Regions from separate parts of the Saccharophagus degradans 2-40 genome, predicted to be linked through region 3. Evidence: riboswitches for the same ligand, from Rfam matches in the RefSeq annotation. Region 3 holds a riboswitch; each other region holds the start of a gene.
The links. A riboswitch is a leader RNA that binds a small molecule or an ion and turns the genes downstream of it on or off. The one in region 3 is predicted to bind thiamine pyrophosphate.
Positions count from the first base shown of each region.

Region 1: another riboswitch for thiamine pyrophosphate. It lies ahead of thiD (bifunctional hydroxymethylpyrimidine kinase/phosphomethylpyrimidine kinase); the one in region 3 lies ahead of SDE_RS17805 (TonB-dependent receptor).
Region 2: another riboswitch for thiamine pyrophosphate. It lies ahead of SDE_RS07620 (FAD-dependent oxidoreductase); the one in region 3 lies ahead of SDE_RS17805 (TonB-dependent receptor).

Region 1 is NC_007912.1:452,342-460,349, reverse strand. It holds gene cpdA (3',5'-cyclic-AMP phosphodiesterase) at 1-810, opposite strand, end outside; gene SDE_RS01960 (DUF1249 domain-containing protein) at 890-1,450, opposite strand; gene SDE_RS01955 (NUDIX domain-containing protein) at 1,514-2,131, opposite strand; gene thiC (phosphomethylpyrimidine synthase ThiC) at 2,215-4,131, opposite strand; gene thiD (bifunctional hydroxymethylpyrimidine kinase/phosphomethylpyrimidine kinase) at 4,202-5,050, opposite strand; TPP riboswitch at 5,143-5,258, opposite strand; gene SDE_RS01940 (hypothetical protein) at 5,430-5,846, shown strand; gene SDE_RS01935 (TolC family outer membrane protein) at 6,007-7,371, shown strand; gene SDE_RS01930 (hypothetical protein) at 7,414-8,008, opposite strand, start outside.
Region 2 is NC_007912.1:1,877,683-1,885,690, reverse strand. It holds gene guaA (glutamine-hydrolyzing GMP synthase) at 1-1,175, opposite strand, end outside; gene guaB (IMP dehydrogenase) at 1,241-2,716, opposite strand; gene xseA (exodeoxyribonuclease VII large subunit) at 2,946-4,310, shown strand; gene SDE_RS07625 (monovalent cation:proton antiporter-2 (CPA2) family protein) at 4,376-6,124, shown strand; TPP riboswitch at 6,141-6,241, shown strand; gene SDE_RS07620 (FAD-dependent oxidoreductase) at 6,232-7,416, shown strand; gene thiS (sulfur carrier protein ThiS) at 7,409-7,636, shown strand; gene SDE_RS07610 (thiazole synthase) at 7,639-8,008, shown strand, end outside.
Region 3 is NC_007912.1:4,336,731-4,344,738, forward strand. It holds gene SDE_RS17785 (4'-phosphopantetheinyl transferase family protein) at 169-897, shown strand; gene SDE_RS17790 (TonB family protein) at 936-2,231, opposite strand; gene SDE_RS17795 (hypothetical protein) at 2,243-3,247, opposite strand; TPP riboswitch at 3,747-3,853, shown strand; gene SDE_RS17805 (TonB-dependent receptor) at 3,930-6,074, shown strand; gene SDE_RS17810 (YkoF family thiamine/hydroxymethylpyrimidine-binding protein) at 6,133-6,384, shown strand; gene pnuC (nicotinamide riboside transporter PnuC) at 6,381-7,007, shown strand; gene SDE_RS17820 (choline/ethanolamine kinase family protein) at 7,007-7,798, shown strand; gene SDE_RS17825 (hypothetical protein) at 7,873-8,008, opposite strand, start outside.

The sequences.
Region 1 (8,008 bases), 1.2 Mb from region 3:
GCCGGTAGAAGCAAAATCTATGGCATAGGCCTTAGTTTGAATGCGTTTTACTTCGGAGGTAAAGCTGCCATCGGCATTTAGCGAGTAGCTGCGGTAGCCAGGCATGATGGTATCTAACTTGAAGGGTTTAGATTTGGGGGCAAACTGTACGCAGGTAGAGGGGGTGGCCAGAAGAGTTACGTTATTGCGTGAATCTTGAAACTCTTGATGTACATGGCCCCAAGAAACCGCTTTTACATGGTCGTATTTGTCGAGCACATCAAAAAAGGCTTCGGCATTTTTTACCACGTACTGGTCTATCCACTCGCTACCTACCGGTACTGGCTGGTGATGCAAAAATACCATGGTAGGTTCGCTGTTGGCTTTTAGCTCGGCGTCTAAGCGCATTAGCTCGTTGGGGTGCAGCTCGCCGCCTTCTTCCATGGGAATACGCGAATCGAGCAGGATAAGGTTCCATCCCTGTGCTCGGTAATGGGCTTCTATGGGTAAGATGTCCACTTGATCCATGTTTAGCGGGTCGTCGTGGTTACCCGGCAACCAAGCCAAAGCAACACCAGGGAAGTAGTGGTTAACAATATCTATGAAGCGTTGATAGCTCGCGGCACCGCCATCGTTGGAGATATCGCCGGTTGCTAGAATTAGATCGGGGGTTGGCTCTGAGTTTTGAATAAGTTCAAGCACGTCAAATAAGCTCTGGTCTGTATCCAGACCGAGCATAAGCTCACCGGGTTGGCTACCCAAATGACAATCCGTTATCTGCACTACGCGTAAAGGCCGCATCGCTCGTCGCTTGAAAATTTTTACATTCATATCAAACCCACAGGGGCACAGTGCCACTTAGAGATTGGGGTTTGTATAGTTTGGTACGATCACGGTTAAAGCGGGAATACTATTTACCGTTTACGAGAACCTTGTCACAAAATTCTTCTTTAAGGTACCCATGTTTGCGACAGAATTCCAGCCATTCCCCTAAGAATTTATTCAGAGCGAGCTTTTCATCGGGTTGATACATGTGAGTATTGGGGTAAAGGTATTGCGGGCGCCAGTGGCGGTGCCTGTCCCAGCCCACTATTTCGGCCATGGCGGCATCGTGGTACATGCGCACAAGAATTTTGGGCTTTTTGAGCAGTGGCAGAAAGCTGGTTTGCTGCAGCTCTACCGTGGTGGTGTAAGGGGCAGAGTCCACCACGCTGATGGAAACATTAATTAGGCTGGGTTGTTCGCGGTTTATATCGGCATTGTTTACGGGTGCTTCAGCAGCTGTTTCGCCCTCGGCTTTATTGTTACTAAGCTGGCCTACCGAGAAACCCCAGTGCTTTACCCCCGCCTCGCGGCCGGGCATTAAGCGCAATAAACGGTGGAAGTTCATTTCACACAGGGCGTGATGGCCTTGTATGTCCACACTGTAGCCGCGATTGTTGGGCAATTTGCGCTGATTAACTAATGCCACGAATGATAGTTACCTCTGTTAACAATCTATAGTCGCTAATCACCAATCGCTAGCGCTGCTAACTTAGCGCTTAGCCATTAGAGATTGCCTATTAAGCTGTAGCCACTGCAAGCCTATTAGGGTGGCTGCGTTGTTGGCTCTACTGTTAAGCATACCAGCAAATACTTCGTCGGCTGGCAAAACGTGTAAATATATATCTTCGTTTTCGTCGTCTAGCCCAAAAACGCCACCGCGCCCCTTTAGGTTACAGGTGGCACAAAACAGGTGGATGAGTTCGCTGCAGCCGCCGGGGGTGGAGTAATACGTAGTGATGGGAATAATCTCCGCATCGGTTACGCCAGCCTCTTCTTCTAGCTCGCGCTTGATTAGCTCTGCCGGGGTTTCCCCCTCCTCTAACATACCCGCCACCACTTCTAGGCACCACGGGCCAAAGGAAGAATCGATAGCACCCACACGGAACTGCTCCACCAAGCCTATTAGATCGTGCTCGGGGTCGTACAGTACCGCCGCCGACGCTTCGCCGCGATGGAACAGCTCACGGGAAATCTCTCCCGTCCACTCTCCATCGAATTTACGGTGTTTTAATGTCAGTTTGTGCATTTTGAAAAAACCGTTCCAAACAATTTTTTCATCGAGCACGTCTACATCATCTCGATTAAGTGTAACTGGCAAGTCTTCCATTATTTATCCACTGTGTTTTGCGGGGCCAAGCCCCGCAATCGCTGTTAGCTGTTAGCTGTTAGCTGTTAGCTGTTAGCTGTTAGCTAGATTTTCCCATATATCTCACTGCCCTTCTCGCGGAACTCCTCCGACTTCTTGCGCATTTCGGCTTCTACATCAATCATTCGTACCACTTCATCTTCGGCGATTGGTGTAATATCTGTACCGTGTTCTGCTGCGTAATCGCGCACCTCTTGGGTGATTTTCATCGAGCAGAACTTGGGGCCACACATAGAGCAAAAGTGCGCAACTTTAGCGGAATCTTTTGGCAGCGTTTCGTCGTGATAAGACCGCGCAGTATCTGGGTCTAAGCCCAAATTAAACTGATCTTCCCAACGGAATTCAAAGCGCGCCTTAGAGAGTGCGTTGTCACGCAGCTGTGCGCCGGGGTGCCCTTTGGCCAAATCCGCTGCGTGGGCAGCAATTTTGTAAGTGATGATACCCTCTTTTACATCGTCTTTGTTGGGTAAACCCAAATGCTCTTTGGGTGTAACGTAACAAAGCATGGCACAACCGTACCAGCCAATCATGGCCGCACCAATACCCGAGGTAATATGGTCGTAGCCTGGGGCGATATCGGTAGTCAGCGGCCCCAAGGTATAAAACGGCGCTTCACCACATTCGCGCAATTGCTTATCCATGTTTTCTTTGATCATGTGCATTGGTACGTGGCCTGGGCCTTCAATCATTACCTGCACATCGTGTTTCCACGCAATTTTGGTAAGCTCGCCCAGTGTTTCTAGCTCGCCGAATTGCGCTTCGTCGTTGGCGTCGGCAATGGAGCCTGGGCGCAAGCCATCCCCCAAAGAAAAGCTCACATCGTAAGCTTTCATAATTTCGCAAATGTCTTCGAAATGGGTGTATAAAAAGTTTTCGCGGTGATGCGCCAAGCACCATTTAGCCATAATCGAGCCGCCGCGCGACACAATACCTGTTACCCGTTTAGCGGTAAGCGGCACATAGCGCAACAGTACACCGGCGTGGATTGTGAAGTAGTCAACCCCTTGCTCTGCTTGCTCGATGAGGGTATCGCGGAAAATCTCCCACGTTAGATCTTCGGCTACGCCATCTACTTTTTCTAAAGCTTGGTAAATAGGTACTGTACCAATGGGCACTGACGAGTTGCGAATAATCCACTCGCGCGTTTCGTGAATATTTTTACCGGTGGACAGATCCATAATGGTATCGGCACCCCAGCGCGTGCCCCAGGTTAACTTCGCCACTTCTTCTTCAATAGATGAGGTAACCGCACTGTTGCCGATATTGCCGTTAATTTTTACTAAAAAGTTGCGGCCAATAATCATTGGCTCTAGTTCGGGGTGGTTAATATTTGCAGGAATAATTGCGCGGCCGCAGGCCACTTCAGAGCGCACAAATTCTGGTGTAATTTCATCTGGGATGTTTGCGCCAAAATGCTCGCCGGCATGCTGCTGATCTAACACGCCTTGCTCTTTGGCTTGCTGCCAGCTCATATTTTCGCGAATGGCAATATATTCCATTTCTGGGGTAATAATGCCGCAGCGCGCGTAGTGCATTTGCGTTACGTTTGCGCGCGGCTTGGCTTTAAGGGGCTGGCGCTGGTGATTAAAACGCAAGGTATCCAAGCTTGCATCGTGTAAGCGCTGCTGGGTAAAAGACGAACTTTTTTGTTGCAGCACTTCGGTGTCACCGCGCTCGGCTATCCAAGCGCTGCGCACATCGGGCAAACCTTGGCGCACATCTATTTTTACATTGGGGTCGGTGTACACACCAGAAGTGTCGTAAACACGCACGGGTGGATTCTGTTCGCCACCAAATTCCGTTGGCGTTATAGATAAATTAATTTCGCGCATAGGTACGCGAATATCTGGGCGACTACCCTGCACGTAGATCTTTTTAGAATTTGGAAACGGCGCAATGGATTGACTGTCTACCTGTGCGGTATCACTCAAGCGTGGTTTTTCTAATGTATCGGTTGTCATGAGGTGTCTCTCTCGCGTAACGAAATGAATGTAATTTGTTTTTTAACTAAATCTTTTTGCTATCGTCTTTTTAATGATCGGTTTGGCCTAAATGCAGTTGCTGGCTTGAAGCACTGTTAGCACCGTGACATATTGGCCCACTACCCTGCGCCAATTGCCAGCCCACAGCCCCCTGCAAAGCAGCGCTTATGTAATTTTTAGCCGCCTCTACCGCTTGCTCTAAGGGCTGCCCCTGTGCAATACCCACCGCAATAGCCGCTGCTAAACTGCAACCTGTGCCACGGCTGTTATTGGTTTGAATTTTGGAGGAAGAAAAACGCGCTTCGCCATGCGGGGTAACTAAGTAGTCGGATGCGCTATTGCCTTCGAAGTGGCCGCCTTTTAACAACACAGCACCACACCCCAATTGCAATAAGGCCTGCGCCTGCTCGCGCTGCTGGGCTTCGCTGGTAGCTAGCGGCGCATCCAATAGAAGTGCAGCTTCGTGTAGGTTGGGGGTTATGAGCGTGGCTAAAGGTAAAAGTGATTCGCGATAAGCGCGTACCGCCGAAGGCGGCAGTAATACCGCACCGCTAGAGGCGTTAAGTACGGTATCAACCACGACTGGAATCGCCCCGGCTAGCTGCTGCACAAAGCTCACCACAGCGGGCAATGCCTCGGCGTGGCCGAGCATGCCAATTTTTATGGCACCTAACCTAGCCGGCAAAAAGCCCTGTGCGGCCGCCGTAAACTGCGCGCTTAATATATTGGCAGGTACGGGGTGAATGGCGGCAACACCCAGCGAGTTTTGTGCTGTAACAGCGGTAATGGCCGTGGCACAGTATGCGTGCAGAGCCATAGCTGTTTTGATATCCGCCTGAATACCAGCGGCGCCAAAAGAGTCGCTTGCGGCAATAGATAAAATAGCGGTGGGTGTCATTCGATATACTCAGCACGTGTTGCAAGTACACGGTGAGTAAACAAGGCAGAGTTCGCGCGAGGAGGCTCGTGTGGTAAACGGGCAGAAAACAGCGCCAAACTCTTCTCGTTCCCTACGCCGGTACTAGCCGGATCAGGTCAACGGGTTTTTCTCAGCCTGTTTTGCACGCAAATAAAGCACACAAAAACTAGCACCCCGACAAGAATGACGCCCAGTGTAGGGAAGCTACCCACAGGTGTAAAGGCCCAGACGGCGATTGGCACCACACGCGCTATACTGGCCTATACTTAGGTGTTGATTCCGCTTCGCCAATACTAAACAACCCGTTTCGCCCTCGGCAGCGCAACAACAGAATATTTAATTACCCAACCAACGCACCATGGCAGACAAGCTTCTTGCACAATCGGGCTTAGCGCACCCCTTCGCTAAACCCACCCCCTCGCCTAGGCCTTCGGTAATTTACGAAGGCGTGGGTCGCGTGGTGCCCGCCCCCACAGCCACACCCGGCATAGAAGAAACACGCTACACCCCAAGCGTGCGCACGCCACCGGTTACCTACGATTTTTCGCCGAGCAGCCTGTTTAAGCGCCAGTTATCATTTACGCCCCCTGCGCAATTGCAAAATGTGTTTCAATTCGTGCAGCAAGATACATCGACACTGGCTAGCAACACAGCGACTAAAACACCGCTTACCTACGAGCATGCAGAGCCCGCGGCCCTGAAGATTTTTAGGGAAATATCAAATAATGGTGAAAGCAGGCAACAAAAATTCCAACAAGTGAATCTTTTTGTGTAGTTCGCGCGTCCTTTAGGGTGTAATTCTGAGTAAGTGCCTCCATAACAAGGCTTTGTCGATTTTTTGCACCTTCTCGTCTTTCAATTCACGTTAAGATGCTAACTATTCAGCTAGAATGCGTACTTATTACTCAGGGCCTAAACAACAGCAAGGATCAGTAATGAACAAGTCTTTACAAAAAATTATCGCGCTCGCGGCCTTTGGATTTGCCGCCGCAGCTCAACACAGCCAAGCGGAAACGCTGGCCGAGATATACCAGCAAGCGCTCGAGAACGATCACTCATTCTTGGCTGCCAAAGCGGCGTTAGAAGCGGGCCAAGAAAACAAAAACATTGGTCGCGCAGGTTTGTTGCCACAAATAAGTGCCGAAGCGAGCTGGGCAGATAGCGAAAATACAACAACTGAATACGATATAAATGCTACCCCAACAGAAACCAGCACCACACAAAACAGCACCACTACCGGCTATAGCGTTTCCCTTAGCCAAACCTTATTCAACCTTGCAAGCTGGCATACCTATAAGCAAGGTAAAGCTAGGGCGCAAATTGCTGAGGTTAACTATGCTGCCGCCGAGCAAGAGGTAATAGTGCGGGTTGCTCAAGCTTATTTTGATGCATTGGCTGCGGTAGATAATTTCGATACGGCTAAATCTGAAGAAGAAGCGCTTAAACATCAGTTAGAGCAAACCAAACAACGCTTTGAAGTGGGCCTAACCGCCATTACCGAAGTGCACGAAGCGCAAGCCGCTTTCGACTCTTCAACCGCAACCCGCCTAGCTGCTGAAGGCCGCTTAGGTATTGCATTCGAAGCCTTAGAAGTTATTACGGGTCGCCCTTACCGGTCGCTCAACCCAATGCGTGCAGACTTCCCTGTAACGGCACCAGAACCTGCCGATCGCAACCAATGGGTAGAGTTTGCATTGGCAAATAACTTTGATTTAAAAGCAGCGTCACTTAATGCCGAAGCCGCACAGCAAAATGCCAAGGCGCGCAGAGCGGATCACGCACCAACGCTAACTGCAGGCGTAAGCTATTCGGATAAAACCACCGAAATAGGTAGTGGGTTCGAAACAAACCCAGAAAACCAAACCCTTAGCCTTACTTTAAAAGTGCCAATTTATGCCGGTGGCGCCACTCATGCTTCACGTCGCCAAGCCAATGCTCAAGCGTGGGAATCGCGCGAGCTTTTCAACAAAGCGCAGCGAGATATTATTCAGCAAGCACGCTCTAACCACTTGGAAGTAATGACCGGCGTGGCCACTGTAAAAGCGCGCAAGCAGGCTATTACCTCTAGCGAGAGCGCCCTGCGCGCAACGCAAGCTGGCTATGAGGTAGGCACACGCGATTTAGTCGACGTACTAAACGCACAACGCAGCCTATTCCGCGCCCGCCGCGACTACTCCGACGCACTCTACGCTTACGTAGTTAACACCCTCAAACTAAAACAAGTAGCGGGCACACTTTCTACTGCAGATATAGACGCATTGAGTGGCTGGTTGGATACGGCAAAAGAAGTGCAATATTAACCAATCGCTAGCTGCTAATCGTTAATCACTAGTAGTTAGCGATTAGCGTTTAACGATTGATAAATATTGCAACTCCACCCCTACTTCCTTAAACAACTTCGGTGTGTTCGCATCGAAGTTGTTTGGTATTAGGTTGCGTATTACTTTGGTGCTGCTGGTTTCGGCCATTAGGCGTAGGCTGGTAACGGGGATTGGGTTGGCTTGGTGGGCGTTTACTGGGGTTTTGTTGTAGTTCACTTCGCTAAAACGGGTTAGCTCTGCGGCGGGGATAAATATATGCAGCCATTCGTCGGTTTGTTTTTTTGCATCTAACGACAGCAAATAATCGGCATTAAACGTAGGGGTTTCTACACTTTCTGCGCCTACACCAACCAGTGCTATGGATAAATGCACTTGGCCATCATCAAGTTTTTCTAGCTGTGCTTTGGGCACTAAATCATCGTAGGTTTTGGCTATTTCTTTGCGGCTGGGCAGGTTGCTAGTTTCGCTGTTTATGCGTAGTACCATTTCAATACCGGCCACATTGGCGAAGGGCACGGGTGCGTACTGTGCGGTTATGCCGTTGGCGTGTTGATGGTGCCAATCGCCGTATTTTTTTATCAACGTGGTGGAGTACTGGTGCTCGCCGTGATTGAGC
Region 2 (8,008 bases), 2.5 Mb from region 3:
AATTCTAAGCCTATTTTGCGCACTTCGTCTTTAAATAATTCACGCAACGGCTCTACAAGCTCAAACTGCATATCCTCTGGTAAGCCACCTACGTTGTGGTGGGACTTAATAACGTGCGCCTTGCCTGTTTTAGAAGCGGCAGACTCGATTACATCTGGGTAGATAGTACCTTGCGCCAACCATTTAACATCTTTTAGCTTACTCGCTTCTTGGTCGAAAATATCGATAAACGTATTACCGATAATTTTGCGTTTTTTCTCTGGGTCACTTTCGCCAGCAAGGTTGCCAAGGAACAGGTCTGCAGCATCGGCGCGAATCACTTTAACGCCCATGTTTTTTGCAAACATGTCCATCACTTGATCGCCTTCGTTTTTACGCAATAGGCCGTTATCAACAAATACACAGGTTAACTTATCGCCAATAGCCTTGTGCAATAGCGCGGCCACTACAGAAGAATCCACCCCGCCAGACAAACCCAGCAATACTTTGTCGTCACCAACCTGAGCGCGCACACGCCCGATTGCATCTTCAACGATATTTGCCGCTGTCCACAAGGCTTCGCAACCACATAGCTCTAATGCAAAATGTTCAAAAATGCGCTTACCCTGCAATGTATGGGTAACTTCAGGGTGAAACTGAACGCCATAAAACTTTTTCTCTTCCCACGCCATACCGGCAATTGGGCAAGAAGGCGTAGATGCCATAAGCGTGAACTGCTCGGGCATAGCAACCACTTTATCGCCGTGGCTCATCCACACGTCTAAAAGCGCAGCGCCGCCATCATCTACATGATCTTTAATATCTTTTATAAGCGCGCATTCGTTTTCAATTTTAACTTGCGCGTAACCAAATTCTTGCACGTTAGACGACTCAACTTTACCGCCCAACTGCTCGGCCATAGTTTGCATGCCGTAACAAATACCCAAAACAGGGATACCCAACTCAAACACTAACTGCGGTGCTCGGGGTGAAAAGCCTGCAGTTACCGACTCTGGGCCACCAGCCAAGATAATGCCCTTAGGGGCGAACTCTTTTATTTCTTCGTCCGAAACGTCCCAGGCTCGGATTTCAGAATACACCCCCACCTCGCGCACGCGACGCGCAATAAGCTGAGTGTACTGGGAGCCAAAATCAAGAATAAGGATACGCTGAGAATGAATATCGGTATTGGGCATTGTGTTCTCTGATTGCAAAAAAATAGGGGGAAAGCAAAAACCGGGCATATAGCCCGGCTTTTTATTTAACGGCCAGAAACAGGATAGTTTGGCGCTTCTTTAGTAATACTTACATCGTGTACGTGGCTCTCACCCATACCCGCTGAAGTGACACGCACAAACTGAGGTTTGGTGCGCATTTCTTCCATGGTGACAGAACCGGTGTAACCCATTGCTGCACGCAAGCCACCCATTAATTGGTGCACAATAGCGTTCAACGGGCCTTTGTAAGGTACGCGACCTTCGATACCCTCTGGCACTAATTTTTCCATGCCTTGGCTGGAATCTTGGAAGTAGCGATCCGACGAACCTTGGGTTTTAGCCATGGCGCCCAAAGACCCCATTCCGCGGTAGCTTTTGTAAGTACGGCCTTGATACAACTCCACTTCGCCTGGCGCTTCTTCGGTACCCGCAAACATAGACCCCATCATTACGCAGTCTGCACCGGCGACAATGGCTTTGGCCACATCACCAGAGAAGCGCACACCGCCGTCGGCAATCACCGGTACGCCAGTGTCTTTTAATGCGTCTACAACATTTGCAATTGCAGAAATTTGCGGCACCCCTACACCCGTTACAATACGGGTGGTACATATAGAGCCAGGACCAATACCTACTTTAACGCCATCGGCACCGGCTTCCACAAGCGCTTTTGCCGCGTCAGCTGTAGCAATATTGCCACCAATCACCTGAACTTGCGGGTGATCTTTCTTAATTTTGGTTACGCGATTTAATACGTTTTGTGAGTGACCGTGAGCGGTATCTACCACTAGCACATCTACACCCGCCGCAACCAATGCTGCTACGCGATCATCTGTGTCTGGGCTTGTGCCCACAGACGCACCTACTCGCAAACTGCCATCAGCATCTTTACAGGCATTTGGGTAGGTTTCGGCTTTATTTATGTCTTTAACGGTAATTAGGCCGCACAATTTAAACTTATCGTTAACAACCAGCACTTTTTCTATGCGGTGCTTATGTAACAGCGCGCGCACTTCATCTGCTGCGGTGCCTTCTAGCACAGTCACCAATTTTTCTTTCGGTGTCATTATGCTGGCTACAGTTGCATCTAAGTTGGTTTCGAAACGCACATCTCGACCGGTAACAATACCCACCAAATCGCCGTTATCTAAAACCGGCACACCAGAAATATTGTGCTGACGGGTAAGGGCAATAAGGTCTTTAATCGAGCAGCTAGAATCGATAGTGATGGGGTTTTTAACCACACCAGCTTCAAATTTCTTAACGGCACGCACTTGTTCCGCTTGTTTTTCGATGGTCATGCTTTTATGAATAATACCAATACCGCCCTCTTGCGCTAATGCAATAGCTAAACGGGCCTCGGTAACGGTATCCATAGCAGCGGATAACAAGGGGATATTAAGCGTGATTTCTCGGGTTAGCCGGGTTTTCAAATCCACATCTTTTGCTGTGACATTAGAATAACCGGGAACCAGCAGTACGTCGTCAAACGTGAGCGCTTCCTGAGCAATCCTTAACATAGGAGTAACTACCTCAAGAGTCATGAGTAGAGCCTGCAATGGCGTTTTAAGGTAAGCCAGTGCCTGCGAGATAAACGAGCAATTATACGCGTTTGCACCATCTTTGGTAAACACGAAAAGTCGCCCTAAATGAACAAACACGCGCGAAAGTGCAAGCGCAACCAGTAAATGTGCCGGAAATTTCATTCTAGGCATGCCAAAGCAATCCAAAACCGCCTAGAATGCCCGCATGCAAAACGATATTTTTAGCCAAACCAACCAAATTACAGCCAAGCGTGGCGGCGAGCGCAAAACTTTTTCTGTGGAAGAGCTTAACCGCAGAGTAAAAGACCTGCTTGAAGTACACCTGCCCCTTATTTGGGTAGAAGGTGAAATTTCTAACTTTAGCGCCCCTGCCTCTGGCCACTGGTACTTCACCCTAAAAGACGAGCGCGCACAGGTGCGCTGTGCCATGTTTAAGGGCCGCAACCAGCAGGTAAAATTTCGCCCAAAAGCGGGCGATAAAGTGCTGCTGCGCGCCCGCGTAAGCCTGTATGAGGGTCGCGGCGATTTTCAGCTTATTGCCGAGCACATGGAAGAGTCTGGGTTTGGCCTATTACAACAGCGTTACGAAGCCCTAAAAGCACAGTTACTAAATGAAGGCCTGTTTAACGAGGCAGATAAACAACCGATTCCCACACTGCCAAACCATATAGGCATTATCACATCGCCCACAGGGGCTGCCGTGCGGGATGTACTATCGGTATTACAGCGCCGCTTCCCCAGTATTCCGGTAACGGTGATCCCTGCCCCTGTGCAAGGGGATGACGCGCCCGCAAAACTCATACAGGCAATAGACATTGCCGAGAATTCAGGCCTTTTTGATGTGCTTTTGCTGTGCCGCGGCGGCGGCTCGATAGAAGACTTATGGGCCTTTAACAATGAAGCGCTGGCGCGCCGCATTTACGAATGCGATATACCCATTGTGAGCGCAGTGGGTCACGAGGTAGATTTTACCATTGCCGACTTTGTTGCAGATTTACGCGCCCCCACCCCTTCGGCTGCGGCTGAACTGCTGTGCCCAAACAAAACAGATATCGACCAATTGCTACAACATTTTGCCAAGCAGCTTAAACAGCGCCTACACCAGCGTTTAAGCCAATACGCTCAGGCAGTAAATCACCTGCGCACAAGGCTAAAGCACCCTGGCGAGCGCCTAAATGCGCGAGCGCAACAATTGGATCAATTAGAAATTCGTCTTACCCGCGCCATACAGTTGCGCTTACAAAAAGACGGCACCACACTTAGAAACCGCGAGCAGCGCTTAACCCAGCAGCACCCTCAAAAGTTGCTTGCGCAGCATCAAAAAGATCTCGCAAAACTTCGCTTACAATTAAACCAAGCCATTAGCCGTTTGCTAGATAAAAAAACAGACAGACTGCAAAGAGCCGTTGCACTGCTTGATATTGCTAGCCCCCTGGCAACCCTTAAGCGCGGCTACTCCATAACGACTAAGGCTGACGGCACGGTTATACGCACGCCGGCCGACACCCCAAAAGGCGAAACCATTCATATTAAGCTTGCCGAGGGTGAACTATCCGCAAAAATTAACTAGTTAAATACTAAGCTAACCACAAACAACTAACACGTTGATACAGGAACACAACATAGGCGTATATGATGGAAGCAGAACACACATCGATGACCATTCCCTACCTGTACGAGACCATCGCCTTTTTACTTACCGTTGTTATAGTTGTACCCCTATTTAAACGTATAAAAATGAGCCCTATTCTGGGCTATTTAGCCGTAGGAGCTATTATTGGCCCTTACGGCGCAGCTGTTATTCACGATGCTAACGCCGTACAACACTTCGCCGAACTCGGCGTGATAATTTTACTGTTTACCATCGGTTTAGAGCTTTCATTTGCGCGCTTAAAAAGTTTCTCCAAGCTTATTTTTGGCTTGGGAGCGGCGCAAGTATTAGTAAGCGCAAGCATAATTAGCGGCTTAGCATTTTGGTGGGGCAATACCATCGAAGCGGCCGTTATTATCGGCTTGTGTTTGGCGCTTTCTTCCACTGCCATGGTGATGCAGATTTTGCACGAGCGCAGCGAAAGTGCCACCACCTATGGTCGAGCAAGCTTTGCCATTCTGCTCTTTCAAGATTTAGCCGTTGTCCCTATTTTAATTTTGCTCACCATACTCGGCGATACATCCAGTGGCGATAGCAGCCTATGGCTAACGGTGGGCAGCGCCCTTTTAAAGGCAGCCATCACTATTGGCTTTATTATTTTTGTGGGCCGCTTTTTGTTGAGTTTTTTATTCCGCCACGTCGCCCGCTTGCGCAATATTGATGTGTTTACCGCCCTTATGCTGCTGGTTATTCTCGCCACCTCTGTGATTACCGGCCTTGCGGGCTTATCTATGGCACTGGGTGCATTCCTCGCCGGCTTATTGCTCGCAGAAACCGAGTTTCGCCATCAAATAGAAAGCGAAATCGCCCCGTTTAAAGGCTTATTTTTAGGCCTGTTTTTTATGGGCGTGGGCATGAATTTAGACCTGGTTATGGCCTTCGAGTACGGCGTATGGGTTGTATTATCGGTTGTGGGTTTACTAGCCTTAAAAGCAACCATTGCCACACTATTTGCACGCTTATTTGGGTTAAGCTGGCAAGATGCGCTGCGCACAGGCTTAATTGTTTCTGAAGCCGGTGAATTTGCATTTGTGGTAATTGGGCAGGCAACCTTAAGCTACCAACTTATTGAACCTAATATTGGCCAATTTATGGTGGTAGTTGCCGGCTTATCGATGATTTTCACCCCATTTCTTGCCATGTTTGGCAAGTGGCTGGCCGATAAATACAACCTGTCACAAACCCCTAACGCTGCGCCCGATGCACTGCACGACCACATAATAATCGCGGGGTTCGGCCGCGTTGGGCAGGCAGTAGCACATATTCTTACGCAACAATCCATCCCCTACATTGCGCTCGACACTAACGCAGATGAAGTACGGCGCTTACAAAAACAAGGCGCACATATATTTTTAGGCGACGCCAGCAAGCAGGAAGTGCTGCATATGGCCAGTGTAGATAACGCCAGCGTGCTGCTTGTTACCATGGATGACTCCCACGCATCCATTCGCACAACCCATGGCGCACGCCAGCATCATCCAGAATTAAAAATTGTGGTGCGCTCCAAAGACGAACAACATTCAACAGCACTACTACACGCAGGCGCCAATCAAGTTGTGCCAGAAACACTAGAAGCCAGCTTGCAGCTATGTGCACACACACTTCAAGCATCGGGTATGAGTCGCGAAGAGGCTACAGCCTGTGTAGAAATTGAACGTTCAGAAGCTTACTCACGCTTGCTGCACGAGGCCAAAGCCATTGGCAATCAAAACCCCGCTTGCGACAAACCATAGCAAGCAGTAGACTTCGCTCACTTTGTCGGGGTGCCCCATACTTCTCTTGGGGCTGAGATTAAACCCGTACGACCTGATCAGGCTAGAACCTGCGTAGGCAACAGCATATGAATACCTCCTTACATAAACGGGCCGAATCGCCCGTGCACGCAGCCATTGCCGGTGGCGGCCTAATGGGCCGATTACTTGCGTGGCGCCTTACTGCTTTGGGCCATCGCGTATCTTTATTCGACGCGGGCTCGCTTTCTACCCCTCACAATGCAGCATACACTGCAGCAGCCATGCTATCGCCCATGAGCGAAGTGGTTGTATCTGAGCGGGCAATTTATGACATGGGGCTGCACTCCATGACACTGTGGGAAAGCTGGCTGGCAGAGCTACCAGCACTATTTAAGCACCTGTATAGCAAGCGCGGTAGCGTTGTTGTGGCCCACCCACAAGATGAGTCGGAATTACTTCAGTTTCACCAAGATTTGCAGCACCACTTGGGCGCGAACAATCAAAGCCAGTGGCTTGCCCCGCACGAATTAGCCCAACTCGAGCCTGACTTACATTTTAGCCACGGTTTATACCTCCCCAACGAAGCGGCGTTAAATAACCGCGTGTTTCTCGATAAGTTACTCGAATGGCTTATTGACCATAATGTACAAATACACGCTAACACCCCTGTGCGCTTTGCGCCCGAAGCACAAATAGACAACATAGATGCAAGCCAATTTGATTTATGGTTTGACTGCCGTGGCGTTGGCGCAGGTAAAGAAAGGCAAGTGCGCGGGGTGCGGGGTGAAGTTATTTGGGTAGAAACCGACGAAGTAAAACTGCACCGCCCTATTCGGCTTATGCACCCCCGCTACAAACTCTATATTGTGCCTAAGCCTAACAATCAATTTATTGTTGGCGCCACCGAAATAGAAAGTAATGATAACTCGCCCATGTCTGTGCAATCTGCGCTGGAGTTATGCAGCGCCCTGTACACGCTCAACCCCGCATTCGCCGAGGCGCGCATAGTAGAAATGGACACAAATTTACGCCCCGCGCTAATCGATAATATGCCCTGTATTACCTTGGCACAAGCTAACTCAAGTAATCGTACGCCAGTCATTCAAGCCAATGGCTTGTACAGGCACGGTTATTTATTAGCGCCAAGTGCGGTGGAATACGCTTTACAACTAGCGGGCCTAGGCAGAGCTAAATCACCATTTGCCAGCCACTTTAATCGCCGCACTTTAGACGCATATACAACAAGCCCTACAGCTATTCAAACACCGAAGGCACTCGCACTGTATGACTGATTCGACCCACAACGACAATATTCAAGTGAGCGTAAACGGTACTATTACCCAGCTTGCCTCTCAAGCGACACTGGCGTCACTGGTACAAATACATAACCCAGATGGCCTACCTGTAGCGGTAGCCGTGAATGATGAATTTGTACCCCGCAGCCAGTATACAGCTACTCAGCTAACCGCTGGTGACACCATCGATATAGTTAGCCCCGTGGGAGGCGGCTAGTCATGCATGATATTCAAGACCCTTTGAACTTATACGACACCGCTTTTAGCAGCCGTTTTCTGTTGGGCACGGCCCTGTACCCATCGCCGCAATCCATGCTAGATGCCATTGCTAGCTCGGGCTGTAATATCGTTACACTGGGGCTGCGCAGACAAAACCCCAGCAACCGTGACGGCCAAGCCATTTGGGAGGCGATTCAGCAAACCGGCTGCCACCTACTGCCTAATACGGCTGGCTGTAAATCGGCTAAAGAAGCCATTACCTTAGCGAATATGTCGCGCGAGATATTCGACACCCCCTGGATAAAACTCGAAGTCATTGGCGATGACTACACTCTCCAGCCCGACCCTTTCGCGCTAGTAGAAGCGGCAA
Region 3 (8,008 bases):
CCGCCTCAAGTGATAATGATTCTTATTAAGAATTATACTCATTTGCAGATTCTAGGCAGTGCTATTGGTTATGCTAAATCGTCAAAGTTGTATGAGACCCTGCGACTTGAAAACCACAATTAATTTTTAACGCCAAAATTTGATAAAAGTTACTTTAACTGGAACACCATGCAACTGATTGATACCTCATTTTCTGTCCCGCTGCTTGGCCAATGCGAACTTTTGCTCTGCCACTTTTACCCACAACACTGGGATGCAAACACCCCCAAGCAATATCAAATAGATGTGCCGCAATACTTGTTAGAAAAAGCGGTAGATAAACGTTTAGCGGAATATGTAGCCGGCCGGCATTTAGCAAAAACCTTATTACAAAGGCTTAATATTGGCGCGCAAGTAGAGCGCGACGAAAAAACACGCGCCCCAATTTGGCCACAAGGTATTGTTGGCTCCATTAGCCACTCGAAGGGTATCGCTGCCTGCGCCGTACAAAGGCAAACAAAAATTGCGGGCATTGGTATTGATATAGAGCATTGGACACCAGCCAAAACCGCAGCATCAATAAGTAAAGAAGTTTGGCTACCAGAAGAACAACACTTACTTAACCACATTGATTGGTCTTTCGAGCAAGCGTTAACAGTTGTGTTTTCTGCCAAGGAGGCGCTCTATAAAGCGCTGCACCCGCAGGTTGGGAAGTTTTTTGGGTTTAAGGCGGCACGATTGTGCCTGCAAAGCGGAGACAGTAATTCAGGCAGCCTATGCTTTGAATTAACAGAGCACTTACATACTGCAGTACCCAAAGGCGCAGTTTTTAAGCTTGCGTATTATTGCAGCGATGACTGGGTAGTAACAGGTATTGAGTTAGAACATAAAAAGCAGGCACAAAAAAGCCGCGATTAGAACGCGGCTTTTTTAAATATAAATTAATTTAAATTACATTAAATAGGTAAGCGATAATTTAACAACACCGAAAAGGAGAAGGTATCGCCACTAATTTCCTCTGGCATAGCGGGAAACACACCGGCCTTTTCAATTGCCTCTAACGCTTGCTGATTAAACATTTTATATTTCGATTCTGTTTCTAGCTCAGCCGCCATCACAGTGCCATTGCGGTTTATTGTTAAATAGACACGCACTTCGTCCTCTAAGCGCCGCTGAAACGCTTGGCGTGGAATAGATTGCTGCTGAATCAAGTGCTTAGATAGTTGATCGTAATATTTTTGTCTAACCAATAAACCGCCCGCATCCAAGCCTTCCATTGTTTCATCGTCGGACTCTAACTCTACTACCGTCTCTGCAGTTGTAACTGGGGCTACAACTTTAGACGCAGCAACAACTTGTTTGGGCGGCTCTGCAACTTGTTTAGGTGGTTCTACAGCTTTTGGCTCAACTTGCTTCGGCTCTAGCTGCTTTTTCTCCTCTTGTTTTACAGCCTCTACCATTTGGGACGCAACAGGTTTGTCCGCCACTTTTGCCACAGGCTTTGGCCGCTCAACCGGCGCAGGCGCCTTTTTAGGAACAACAGGTGTTTGCACAGGGGCTTTAACCAGTGCAGCTTTTACCACTTCGGCTTTGGGCTGTACTTGCTCTACCGGCTCTGGCTTAGCAGGTACTTTTGTCCACGCGACAATTTCTTCTCGGCGATCGGCACTTGGCGTAACTGCATTAAAGCGTGCCAACAAGGTTTTATCTATAACTGCAGGGCTGAGTAAGCTAGCCTTTAAATTAGATGAAATAGGCACGTCACCAACCCAACATGCGAGCAATAAACGGAAAAAGTCACCCGATTTAATTACCCCTAATGCCACGCCATTAACGCTTACTTCCATGCCTCTATCTGGGCGGTAATCAAACACAATTCGGTCGCCATCAATAAAGCGGCCTTTAAACATTTTATTAAACTGGGCTAGGCTTTCTAATTGTGCTTCTACCACGTCAGATGTATTGCTTACCGTCATGCTCTCTAGCCACATAGTGACAAATCTGCGCTGCGATAATCGCTTTGTAGTAACGCGAATCTCCATTCGAGCAGGCGTGTCTTTCTCGAGTAACGGCGCGGCTTCAATGGTGGGCGAGCTCGTATACAACACAGCCAAAAATTGCTCAACACTCAATGCATGGTAAGCCGCCACCCCATTTACTTGATTAGCATGAGTAGAGGCAGATGCCCCCCAAATAGACAACGCCACCAATATAAACGGAATGTAACTACCCTTTAACTTCAACACATTCATAATAGGTTTCTTTATTGAGCGATTAGAGACTTCTTAAATAAAAACAATTCAGGCTTAGAAAGCGAAGAAACATCAAAGATAAACACATATTCGGCTTGATCATCCGCTTCGGGAATTGTGTGCCAGTAGTCTTTATTAAATAATGCAAAACGCTGGCTGCCGGCACGTACTTTTTTGGTAAGCATATATAGATCGTCACCTAAGTAATCCATATCGCTTTTACCAAATGAATTTTTTGCTACCAACTCTACTTCCACTAAAGGTGCAGAATCGATTTCACCTTTAGCCTTATCGGCTTCTAGCTCGGCAATATAGGTGCGCGCGTAACGTATATCTTGTTCGCTCGCGTTTGATAAGTAGGGCCAAGTACCAACCCCTGCCGCTTGCTCAGTTGGCTCTTTAGCTTTAGGAGCCTCGGTTTTAACGACTTGGGTGTTAGCCGCTTCCGCTTTAGCAGCCACTGGCGTTGCCACCTCTGCCGCTTTCGCTGGTGCAGATACACTTTGCGCAACTTGCACATTAGTAGAGGCCGCTACTTTTTTACGGGCCAATTCATCGCGTTTACTGCTTAGCTCACTAATAACAAATTCCAAATCTTTCTGCTGTTTAGTAAGGTTTTGATAAGCCTGCTCGGCTGCAGCCACAGATTGCTCAGACTCCTCTTTGCGCCCGGTGTAGCGCTTAACGCGCGCCTCAAAACGGTTGTAGCGAATAGAAGCCAATACCGATTCACGCATTGCGGTTTCATCTGGGTTTGTTTCAGCGGCAAGAAGTTTCGCTTTCATTTCGCGCTCAGCCTCTACTAGGCTTTGCGTCGCCTCTTCCAAACCTTCTGCATGGCGAGCTAAATTCGCCTGCTCATCGGCTAACACAGCAGCAGCGGCATCAACTTTCTTAGTGAGTGCAGCAAGCTCTTGTTGCTTTTGTTGCAGTGTTTGACTTAATACTGGGTCTGGCGCGGCATTTACGGTTGATATCCACACAAAAAATATGCTGCTCAGGACGAAGCGATACATTGAATTCTCTCTAGCTAGGGGGTTCATTTAAGGCGGCGCAAGATACCACAAGATCAAAATTTGTGCAGCGACCAAAGTAGTATAGAAAACATTCAAATACGTACAATTAGAAATAACGTATGCATTTTATATGTTTTACCGACCTAAAAACGTACAAATACGCGCCAAAAAGGGATGTTAATCACACTTTCTTAGTAAAAAGCGTTATTGGCGCCAAATTCACCACCTATGCTAGCAGCCAACGCCGCGAAGCAGTATCGGCCAAATGGCTTAGGCCAAATTTTAAACAGGTACTACCGCGTATATCACACTTGGCTGCGAGGATAATAATTCTAGGAAGTAATACTGGCGCAACATGAACATGATAGTCCGCCCTAAGGCAAAACGGCGCCGTTTACACCCCAATATAACCACGCTCATTTTGACGTCAGCCCGCACCCTCTTTGGCCCTAAGCTGAAGCGAAGAATTCAAAAACTGCCCTAAGTGCGCTATGATTCGCGCGCTCCTTAGGGGAGGCTGCGAAGCCTGAGACTAGTACTTATGTGCTTATACCCTTCGAACCTGATCCGGTTAGTACCGGCGTAGGAATAGGATAAAAACTATAGGCAACTTAACAACTTCGAAGTTGCTCCCCCACGCATACAGCCGGGCCCTTGATCTTACCAATATAAAGGACCTGACATGAACACCTGCTTATCCCGTTTTTCTCTCACCAGTTTATCGCTAGCCGTTGCTCTTGCTAGCCAAACCTCATTCGCCAACGACAAATTAGAAGAAATAATTGTTACCGGTGAATTGCGCGATGCAAACGCACTAAGCGTTGCCAACAGTGTATCTATCGTAAATGCCAGCACACTGGCTGCGCGTAACACCCAACACCTAGAAGACGTATTCAACTTAGCGCCCAACGTTAACTACTCCACTGGCGCATCCCGCGGCCGCTTTATTTTGATTCGCGGTATCGGCGAGCGCAGCCAGTTCGTAGACCCAGTTAACCCATCCGTGGGCGTAATGTTAGACGGTATAGACATGACCGGCATTTCCACCGGTATTACCGCGCTAGACACTAAACAAGTGGAAATATTTCGCGGCCCACAGGGCACACTATTTGGCGCAAATGCGCTGGCAGGCTTAGTAAACGTTGTGAGCAACGATGTAAGCGACGCTCCCTCAGGTAAAATTAGCGCTGGCTTCGGTACCTATGGCGCTTTTGATGCAGGCTTAACACTTAGCAGCCCCATAAACGACGTTGCCGGCTGGCGCGCAGCGGTGAAACAAACCAATAGCGATGGGTTTATTGAAAACACCCACCTCGACCGCAAAGACACCAACAACATTGACGAGTTTAGTGCTAAAAATCTGCTTACTTTTGATTTTGGCAAAAGCCTCGCCATGCGCTGGGTTACCTACTACATAGATGTCGATAACGGCTACGATGCCTTCTCGCTCGACAACAATCGCAAAACCTTATCCGATGAGCCCGGTCACGATCGCCAAACCACCCTAGCTACTGCATTGCATACTACTTACAGCGGCTCAGATATGATTGACCTGGAAGTGGTTGCCAGCGTGGCGGAATCTGAAATTGAGTATGGCTACGATGAAGATTGGGCCTACCGCGACATTTGCCCAATCGATTCCGAATGCGAAGGACAGCAATACTCCACCACGGATAACTACGAGCGCGACAACAGCAATACCGCACTCGATGTGCGTTTAATTTCGAAGGGCGATAGCAAATTTGCTTGGGTTGCTGGTGCCTATGTACGCAGCCAAGATGTAGAGCTTACCCGCACTCACGTTAATAACGATTCCACATACGACTTTTATTCTCTACCTCGCGTACCCGAAGTCACCCCGTATACTAGCGATTACACCACCACCAACTCGGCAATTTACGGTGAAGTACGCTCTACCTTAAGCGCGACGACCACCTTAGTGACTGGCCTGCGCTTAGAAAGAATTAGTTCGGATTTCATCGACAGCAACGGCAGCACATTTAACCCAGGCGAGACGCTCTGGGGCGGTAAAATGGCGCTAGAGGTGCAAATAAGCGATCACGAAATGGTTTACGGTTTAGTGTCGCGCGGATACAAAGGCAACGGCTTTAATACTGAAGTTGACTTAGAAGAAGAAGATAAGACCTTCGATACCGAAACCATGGTGAACTTCGAGCTGGGTACAAAAGGCCAATGGCTAGACAATACCGTAACGGGCCAATTCGCGTTGTTTTACCAACTGCGTAACGATATCCAAGTGAAGCAATCTAACGCTTACGAGGAGGATGGTACCATTCAATTCATCGACTCCATTAACAACGCAGCTGAAGGCGTAAACTATGGTGCAGAGATGGAACTGCTGTGGAGCCCTGTAGAAAACATCACCCTATTTAGTAATGTAGGCCTATTGCAAACAAGCTTTAAAGAGTTTAGCAATACCAGCCATGTCGATGGTACCAAAGATATGGACGGCCGCGATCAACCCCATGCGCCAAACTACCAATACAGCACTGGCGCTACTTTTCAATTTGGCGATCTGCTAAGCGCGCGCTTTGAAATAGAAGGCAAAGATGACTTTTATTTCTCTGCCAACCACGAAGAAAAAGCAGGCGCTTACACTTTGCTAAACGCGAGAATTGCTTATCAATTAGATGAGATTGAATTTGCGCTATGGGCTAAGAATCTTACAGACGTTACAGTAGAAACGCGTGGCTTTTACTTTGACCACGAATTTGGTAACGACCCGCGTAAGTTTTACGCCGCCGAACCTTACAGCCAGAAAGGCGCGCCACGCACTGTTGGTGTAAGCGCCAGTTTAAGCTTTTAACAAATAAACACAGCTATGTTTACCCGCAATTGCGCGGGTAAACATGTAGAGGTAGCACATGAAACTAACCGCAGAAATTACCCTGTACCCACTGCAAGATTATTATTTAGATATTATTAAGGCCACCATCGATCAAATTAACACCTACACAGGCGTTGAGGTAAGTACTGTTCCAACCGCAACCATTATGGTGGGCGAATACGAAGACGTAATGCGCGTAATTAATGATATAGTGGCGTGGAGTTTTGAAAAATACGGCAAATGCGTATTCGTTACTAAATTTATTCCTGGTTACAACGCTTTCGAATGACAGATTTTTTTAACCAAGCCATTACCGGCCTGCTGCAACAATCGCCTATAGAGCACATTGCAGTGGGCCTTGGCTTGGCATACCTTATTTTAATTATGCGCCAAAATGTGTGGGGCTGGCCCTGCGCACTTATAAGTACCGCTCTATTTACCTATGTGTTTTGGGATGTTTCCTTATTTATGGAATCTCTTTTAAACGTGTACTACATGGGCATGGCGGTATATGGCTTTTGGAACTGGAACAGAGCGTCAGCCGACCAGCCCACATTACCTATTATTACTTGGCCTTTAAAAACACACGCCCTCGCTTTAGGTGCTATATTTATTTTAAGTGGGGCTTCTGGCTATTATTTAACAACAAATACTACAGCTGCGTGGCCCTACTTAGATTCCTTCACTACTTGGGGTGCAGTAATTACCACGTACATGGTTGCACAAAAAGTATTCGAAAACTGGTTGTATTGGCTAGTAATTGATGCGGTGGCCCTGTACTTATACATTGATAGAGGCTTGTACCCTACAGCCCTACTCATGGCGGTATACCTTATCCTAGTAGTGGTAGGCCTTATAACTTGGGCTCGCCTGCTACAGCAACAAGAGCCCCCAGCGTCGAACCATGCTTAATGACAAAAATAAGCCTGCTACAAGCACTTACGCAATGGCAACTGTGGCCGTTACCATTAAAGCAAGCACCAAGCCTTATAGAAAAAGTGCCCAATGGTTTAACCAACGAAAACTATTTAATTAAGGCACAGGGCAAGCGTTATAAACTGCGAATAAATTCGCCTTATTCCGCTATGCTTGGCATAGACCGTACGCGCGAGCACGCCATTTGCGATCTGCTTGCGCCGCACCAAGTAGCACCAAAGCTTATATATAGCTCACCCAACTACACTTACAGCGTATTTGAATGGGTAGAAGGTCGTACCTGGACTAAAGACGACTTCGAAAACCCACAACAAGTAAAGAAATTACTGGAGCTTGTAAAAAAATTCCAAGCTATTAACACGCAAGGCACAATCACAAGCTTAGATTACGCAAAACATTTAAATTACTACTACATAGAGCTGCAAAAGCAACCAAATAATACGTTAATTAGTTCACAGCAATTAGAGCAATACAGAAAATTTGCAGCCAAGCTAGATAGCGCGCAAGCAAGCCCCAGCTGGCCACCGCCACTGCTTACCCACCACGATATTACTGCAGACAATATTATTGAAAGTGTAATCGGCCCCGTACTTATAGACTGGGAATACGCTGCGATGGGGCACCCTCATTTTGATGCCCTGTGCGTAAACAAGCTAAGCCACAGCAAAGAGAAATTAAGTGATTTACTCGCAGAGATGTTGTATTGGGTAGAAACTTTTTGGTACGCCCTTAACGACTCACCAGAAAATAAACCTATTACGGAATAACTTTGGCGGTTAAATAGCAGCGTAGAGATGTGCATTACTACACGCAAGGCAAATACCTTGCGTGAATAGCAAAATTAAAACTCGTCGAGCTCTTCATCTTCATCGAAATGGTACAACAGCAACTCGTCACGCCCGCCATCTACGGGGTCGCACACAACAATACTCACCGACTGCAACCATTCGCCTAGCTCTTCATCGTTAAACATGCCT